2 regions of the Streptomyces sp. NPDC059477 genome follow, and region 1 is predicted to be linked to the other one. Evidence: riboswitches for the same ligand, from Rfam matches in the RefSeq annotation. Region 1 holds a riboswitch; the other holds the start of a gene.

Region 1 (3,400 bases):
CCCCGCTGGAGGCGACACCGCGGCGGGCCGTTCCTGGCCCGACGTACTGAATTCGCTGCTGTACGGCCGTGACCAGAGCGCCGAGGCCACCGCCTGGGCGATGGACCGGATCATGCGCGGCGAGGCCACCGACGCCCAGATCGCCGCCTTCGTGGTGGCACTGCGGGCCAAGGGCGAGACCGTCGAGGAGATCAACGGTCTGGTACGGACCATGTACGAGCACGCCCATGTGATCGAGGTGCCCGGCCGCACGGTCGACGTCGTCGGCACCGGCGGCGACGGCGCCAAGACGGTGAACATCTCCACCATGGCCTCGATCGTGGTGGCCGGCACCGGCGCCACCGTCGTCAAGCACGGCAACCGGGCCGCGTCCTCCGCGTCCGGCGCCTCCGACGTGCTGGAGAAGCTCGGCGTCAATCTGGAGCTGACCCCGGCCCGGGTGGCCGAGGTGGCCCAGGAGGCCGGGATCACCTTCTGCTTCGCGGTCAGGTTCCACCCGGCGCTGCGCCACGCGGGCGCGGCCCGCGGCCAGCTCGGCATCCGTACGGTGTTCAACATCCTCGGTCCGCTGACCAACCCGGCCCGGGTGCGCGCCCAGGCCGTCGGGGTCGCCGACCCCCGGATGGCGCCGGTCGTCGCGGGCGTCTTCGCCGAGCGCGGCAACTCCTCCCTGGTCTTCCGGGGTGACGACGGCCTCGACGAGCTGACCGTCACCGCCACCTCCCGGGTCTGGGTGGTGCGCGACGGCAAGGTCACCGAGGAGACCTTCGACCCCCGGGACGTCGGCCTCGACCTGGTCCCGGTCGACGCCCTGCGCGGCGGCGACCCGTCCTTCAACGCGGAGGTCGCCCGCCGGCTGCTGGACGGCGAACGCGGTCCGGTCCGCGATGCCGTGGTGCTCAACGCCGCCGCCGCGCTGGCCGCCCTGGACCCCACCGGGGAGCCGCTCACCGAGCAGCTGCGGGCCGGGATGGCCCGGGCCGAGCGGTCCATCGACTCGGGGGCGGCGAAGCGGACGCTGGAGCGGTGGGTGGCGGCGAGCAACGCCTGAGGGCACGCGACGGCGTCCCTTGAGGGGCGTGCGCGGTGTGACACAGGGCGCAGTCCAGATGACGGACTGCGCCTTGCGCACACATGATCGTATGGCAGGATGTTGGACCAGGTCATGAGCGACAGCCATCAGGCCCCGGCCGGCTGTCCGGCAACCCTCCGTCCGTGGCGGGGTGCCCCGGGTGAAGACCAGGCCGTGGGCAGCGAGGTCTGCGGCAAGCGCGGACCCCTCGTGTCACCAGGGGTCCTGGTCGTCGAGGAGCCTTCCGTGAGCAAGCGAATGTGATTGGGCCGCAGAGCCCCGCCTCCGCAATCCCTTTTTCTCTTTCATCGCCGCGCTGGAGCGACTTCGTTCGCGTGGTGAATTCCGCCTGCCTGCACGGGAGTTGACCCATGTCCGTCTCCACCGCCATCACCGCTGCCGCCCCCACCCTCGGTGAGCCGCTGCCCGTCCTCGGCCGGGACGTCACCGTGCCGCTCGTCACCGGCGGCGAGGTCGGTTACGCCGCGCTCGACTACGCCGCCAGCGCGCCCGCCCTCCAGCGGGTGTGGGACGACGTGGCCGCCTACGCGCCCTACTACGGCAGCGTGCACCGGGGTGCCGGATACCTCTCCCAGCTGTCCACCGACCTGTTCGAGAACGCCCGGAAGACAGTCGGTGAGTTCCTCGGCTGCCGCGAGGACGACCAGGTGGTGTTCACCCGGTCCACCACCGACTCCCTCAACCTGCTCGCCGCCGCGCTGCCCGCCGGCTGCCAGGTCTTCGTCTTCGAGACCGAGCACCACGCCTCGCTGCTGCCCTGGAAGGACGCCGAGGTCAGCTACCTCGACGCCCCGCGCACCCCGCGCCAGGCCGTCGAGACCCTGGAGCGCGCCCTCGCCGCCCGCGACCCGCACGGCCCCGCCCTGGTCTGTGTCACCGGCGCCTCCAACGTCACCGGCGAGCTGTGGCCGGTCGGGGAACTGGCCGCCGCCGCCCACGCGCACGGCGCCCGGATCGTCCTGGACGCCGCCCAGCTCGCCCCCCACCACCCCGTCTCGGTCACCGAACTCGACGTGGACTGGGTCGCCTTCTCCGGGCACAAGCTGTACGCCCCCTTCGGCTCCGGCGTGCTGGCCGGCCGCGCCGACTGGCTGCGGGCCGCCGAGCCCTACCTCGCGGGCGGCGGCGCCAGCCGCAGGGTCACCCGGCGCGAGGACGGCGGCGTGGACGTCGAGTGGCACGACAGCGCCGCCCGCCACGAGGCCGGCTCGCCCAACGTCATCGGCGCCTACTCCATCGCCTCCGCCTGCAAGGCCCTCACCGACGCCGGTTTCGACACCCTGGTGGCCCGTGAGCGGCAGCTGATCAGCACCGTGCGGGCCGGGCTCGCCGACGTCCCCGAGGTGCGCGTCCTGTCCCTCTTCGGCGACGACGCCCCCCGCGTCGGCGTGATCTCCTTCGTGGTCGACGGCTGGAACAGCTCCCACTTCGCCGCCGCGCTCTCCGCCGAGTACGGCATCGGCGTCCGCGACGGCCTCTTCTGCGCCCACCCGCTGGTCCGCACCCTGCTCGGCACCGACCCCGAGACCCAGGGCGAGTGCGGGGCCCCGGAGGCGGCACCGGGCGAGAAGTCCCTCAACGCCATCCGCGTCAGCTTCGGCGCGGGCACCCCCGACGAGCACGTGGAGCGTTTCGTCCGGGCGGTACGCGAACTGGTGTCCGGCGGCGCCCGCTGGAGCTACCGCACGGTCGACGGCCGCTGCGTCCCCGACACCTCGGCGTGAGCGGGCGGCCGGGCGCCGGGAATCGCCCGCTGGAGCCACCCGTACGGTCGGCGCGTCCCCGGTGCCTCGGCATGGGTGGGGAATCAGGCGGTTGACGGGCGGTGCGTCCCCGGACGCCTCGGCCTGAGCGGGCGGTCGCGCGCTTGGTATCGCTCGCCCTGGCCACCCGTACGGTCGACGGGCGGTGCCTCCCCGGTACCTCCGCCTGAGCGGGCAGCATCGCGTCGCCCGCCGGAGCTACCGCACCGTCGACGGCCGCTGCGTCCCCGACACCTCCGCCTGAGTCGGCAGCCGGGCGCCCAGCACGATCATCCGCAGGGCACGCTCGGTGGCGTCGGTGAGGAGTTCCGCCGCTCGGAGCAGGGCCTCCGCCAGGGCCATCGGGGCGGGCAGGATGCCATGGCAGGCGTCCACTCCGGGTACGTCGTGGGCGCCCTTGCCGAGGGTTCCGGCCAGGGCGAGTACGGGACGGTCGTACAGCTTGGCGCGGCGGGCGACCTCGCCGGGGACCTTGCCGCGCTGGGTCTGCTCGTCGAGCGCGCCCTCGGCGGTCAGCACCAGATCGGCGCGGGCCAGCCGGGCG
Region 2 (3,400 bases), on a different contig from region 1:
TCTGGAGAATTCCACAGACTCCGGGGCAAGTCGGGCCCGACAAAGAGAACGAAAGACGCAAAGGAAGCTCACACTTTGGCTACTTCTCATCGCTGCTTCGGAACGCGAACGGCAGCGGTTCCCCAACTCTACCCTGCTTAACCATGCAGAATTGCCCCCTCCGTTTCTCTCACGGAGAGGGCAATTCGACGAACGGTGGGTGACTCAGCAGCCGCCGGCCACGGCCGGGATGATCGACACCCCGGCCCCGTCGGGCGTGGCCGTCTCCAGCCCCTGCTCGAAGCGCACATCATCATCATTGACGTACACGTTCACGAACCGCCGCAGCTTACCCTGGTCATCCAGCACCCGGGCGGCGATCCCGGCATGCTTCTTCTCCAGATCCGCGATGACCTCACCAAGATTCCCCCCTTCAGCGGCAACCTCGGCCTGCCCACCCGTGTAGGTCCGCAGAATGGTCGGGATACGAACGGTAACGCTCACTTTGAACCTCCGGTCAGCTGACGCCCTCAAGGGGCGCGGGGCGCTATCGATATGCGGCTTCCGCCGCGCGGGCGCGACCAGCCCCAACCGGCCCGCAGACAAATCCAATGGGACGGGGTCCTAGACCAGACCGGCGTCCCGGAACGACTCCAGACTGGGCCGAATGGTCGCCGTCAACCCGGTGTCCGCGACCGCGTCCAACGTCTTCAGCCCATCCCCGGTATTGAGAACGACGGTGGTCAGCGAAGGATCGAGCACCCCGCTCTCCACCAGCTTCTTGGTGACCCCTACGGTCACCCCCCCGGCGGTCTCCGCGAAAATCCCCTCCGTACGCGCGAGCAACCGAATCGCGTCGACGACCTGCTCGTCGTTCACATCCTCCACCGCCCCGCCCGTACGCCGCGCGATGTCGAGCACGTACGGCCCGTCCGCCGGGTTGCCGATGGCCAGCGACTTGGCGATGGTGTTCGGCTTCTGCGGGCGCACCACGTCGTGGCCGCCCTTGAAGGCGGCGGAGACCGGCGAGCAGCCCTCGGCCTGGGCGCCGAAGATCTTGTAGGGCCTGTCCTCGACCAGCCCGAGCTTGATCAGCTCCTGGAGCCCCTTGTCGATCTTGGTGAGCTGGGAGCCGGAGGCGATCGGCACCACGATCTGGTCGGGCAGCCGCCAGCCGAGCTGCTCGCAGATCTCGTACGCCAGGGTCTTGGACCCCTCCGCGTAGTACGGCCGCAGATTGACGTTGACGAAGCCCCAGCCCTCGCCGGCCGGGTCGCCGATCAGCTCGGAGCAGAAACGGTTCACGTCGTCGTAGTTGCCCTCGATGCCGACCAGCTCGCCGCCGTAGACCGCGGCCATGACGATCTTGCCCTGCTCCAGGTCGTGCGGGATGAAGACGCAGGAGCGCAGGCCCGCGCGGGCGGCGGCGGCGCCGACCGCGCCGGCCAGGTTGCCGGTGGAGGAGCAGGACAGGGTGGTGAAGCCGAAGGCGCGGGCGGCCTCCAGGGCCTGGGCGACGACCCGGTCCTTGAAGGAGTGGGTGGGGTTGCCGGAGTCGTCCTTGACGTACAGGCCGCCGGTGATGCCCAGCTCACGGGCCAGGTTGTCGGCCTGGACGAGCTTGGTCCAGCCGGGGTTCAGGTTGGGCTTGTCGGCCACGTCCGCGGGGACGGGCAGCAGCGGCGCGTAGCGCCAGATGTTCGCGGGGCCCGCTGCGATCCGCTTGCGCAGTTCCTCGGTGTCGTAGGCCGAGAAGTCGTAGGCGATCTCCAGCGGGCCGAAACACTCCTCGCAGGCGAAGAGCGGGCCGAGCGGGACGCGGTGGCCGCATTCGCGGCAGGAGAGCGCGGCGGCGGGTCCGAGATCGATGGTGGAATTGCCGGTCTTCGCGACAGTCTGCACAGCCATGTGAGGCGAGGCCCTTTCTCCTCATCTTCCCCACGACGCATTTCGTCGTGAGACGGATTTGGCACCTTCCCTAGCCGGGAGCCTCGCGGTGACGATCGTCAGCGATCGGTTACGAGACCGGCTGGAGGGTTGCCGGGGCTTCATCGGGCCGTTTCCCTCTGCCCCTCTGGATGAGCAATATGCGGTTGTTCCTGCGGTTATATGTTCGGTTGTGTGCGCCGCGGACCCCCGACATGCGATGGTCATCAGCGTTGTTCAAGACTGTAACCGAAGGCCAGGACAGTTGAGATAGTCGTCCGTACCGCGAGATGGATCACACCGCCGGTGAGGCGCCGGTGACCTGGGGATCTATCGCGTGCGAGCCCAACAGTGAGGAGCCGCGGACCGTGCTGGAAGAAGTCGAGCGCTGGCTCGGGACCCACACCTGGTCCCTGACCGACCGCCCGCTGCACCGCATCCTGGCCGCCAAGCGCAGCACCGGCCAGTCGGTCAGCGTGGTGCTGCCCGCGCTGAACGAGGAGGAGACCGTCGGCGACATCGTCGCGGTGATCCGCCACGACCTGATGGACCAGGTGCCGCTCGTCGACGAGATCGTCGTCGTGGACTCCGGCTCCACCGACCGCACCGCCGAGGTGGCCGCCGCCGCGGGCGCCCGGGTGGTGCACCGCGACGAGATCCTGCCGCGGCTGCCGGCCGTCCCCGGCAAGGGCGAGGTGCTGTGGCGCTCGCTGCTGGTCACGAGCGGTGACATCGTCTGCTTCATCGACGCCGACCTCAAGGAGTTCTCCTCGGACTTCGTGTCCGGCATCGTCGGCCCGCTGCTCACCGAGCCCGGGATCGACCTCGTCAAGGGCATGTACGACCGTCCGCTGGCCGGCGCGGCCGGGCAGGGCGGCCGGGTCACCGAGCTGATGGCCCGCCCGCTGCTGAATCTGCACTGGCCCCAGCTGGCCGGTTTCGTGCAGCCGCTCGGCGGCGAGTACGCGGCCCGCCGCTCCCTGCTGGAACAGCTGCCCTTCCCCGTCGGGTACGGCGTCGAGCTGGGCATGCTGGTGGACTCCCTGCATCTCGTCGGCCTCGACGCGCTCGCCCAGGTCGATGTGGGGGTGCGCAAGCACCGGCACCAGGACGGGCAGGCGCTCGGCCGGATGGCCGCCGCGATCTACCGCACCGCGCAGCTGCGGCTGGCCCGCGGGCAGCTGGTCCGGCCCTCGATCACCCAGTTCGAGCGCGGTGAGGAGGGCTTCGAGCCGCGGACGTACTCCGTGGACACCGAGGAGCGACCGCCGATGGCGGAGATCTCCGAGTACGCGTCCCGCAAGGTCGCGTGAGGCCGCGGGTGACGCTGTATACGGCGGGCGTGTGGCAGAACCGTACGTTTGAGCGTTTACGGCTCGGGCTAGGTTGAGGCGTATGGCTGCAACCTTCGGCGCTGCGCGGGTCCTGGTCGCCTCCAACCGCGGGCCCGTCTCCTACGAGCAACGCGACGACGGCACGCTGCACGCGAAACGCG

The links. Region 1 has a riboswitch for S-adenosylmethionine ahead of ACFXAZ_RS32315 (aminotransferase class V-fold PLP-dependent enzyme). Riboswitches for the same ligand answer to the same signal wherever they lie in the genome.
Region 2: linked by a shared signal. The riboswitch ahead of thrC (threonine synthase) and the one ahead of ACFXAZ_RS32315 (aminotransferase class V-fold PLP-dependent enzyme) in region 1 are both predicted to bind S-adenosylmethionine.

Annotation. Positions count from the first base shown of each region.
Region 1 covers NZ_JBHYUG010000094.1:14,766-18,165, reverse strand. The annotation lists gene trpD (anthranilate phosphoribosyltransferase) at 1-1,051, shown strand, start outside; SAM riboswitch class IV at 1,162-1,278, shown strand; gene ACFXAZ_RS32315 (aminotransferase class V-fold PLP-dependent enzyme) at 1,444-2,817, shown strand; gene ACFXAZ_RS32310 (glycerate kinase) at 3,055-3,400, opposite strand, start outside.
Region 2 covers NZ_JBHYUG010000010.1:73,418-76,817, forward strand. The annotation lists gene ACFXAZ_RS07785 (MoaD/ThiS family protein) at 205-483, opposite strand; gene thrC (threonine synthase) at 604-1,887, opposite strand; SAM riboswitch class I at 1,906-2,064, opposite strand; gene ACFXAZ_RS07795 (glucosyl-3-phosphoglycerate synthase) at 2,274-3,218, shown strand; gene ACFXAZ_RS07800 (trehalose-6-phosphate synthase) at 3,301-3,400, shown strand, end outside.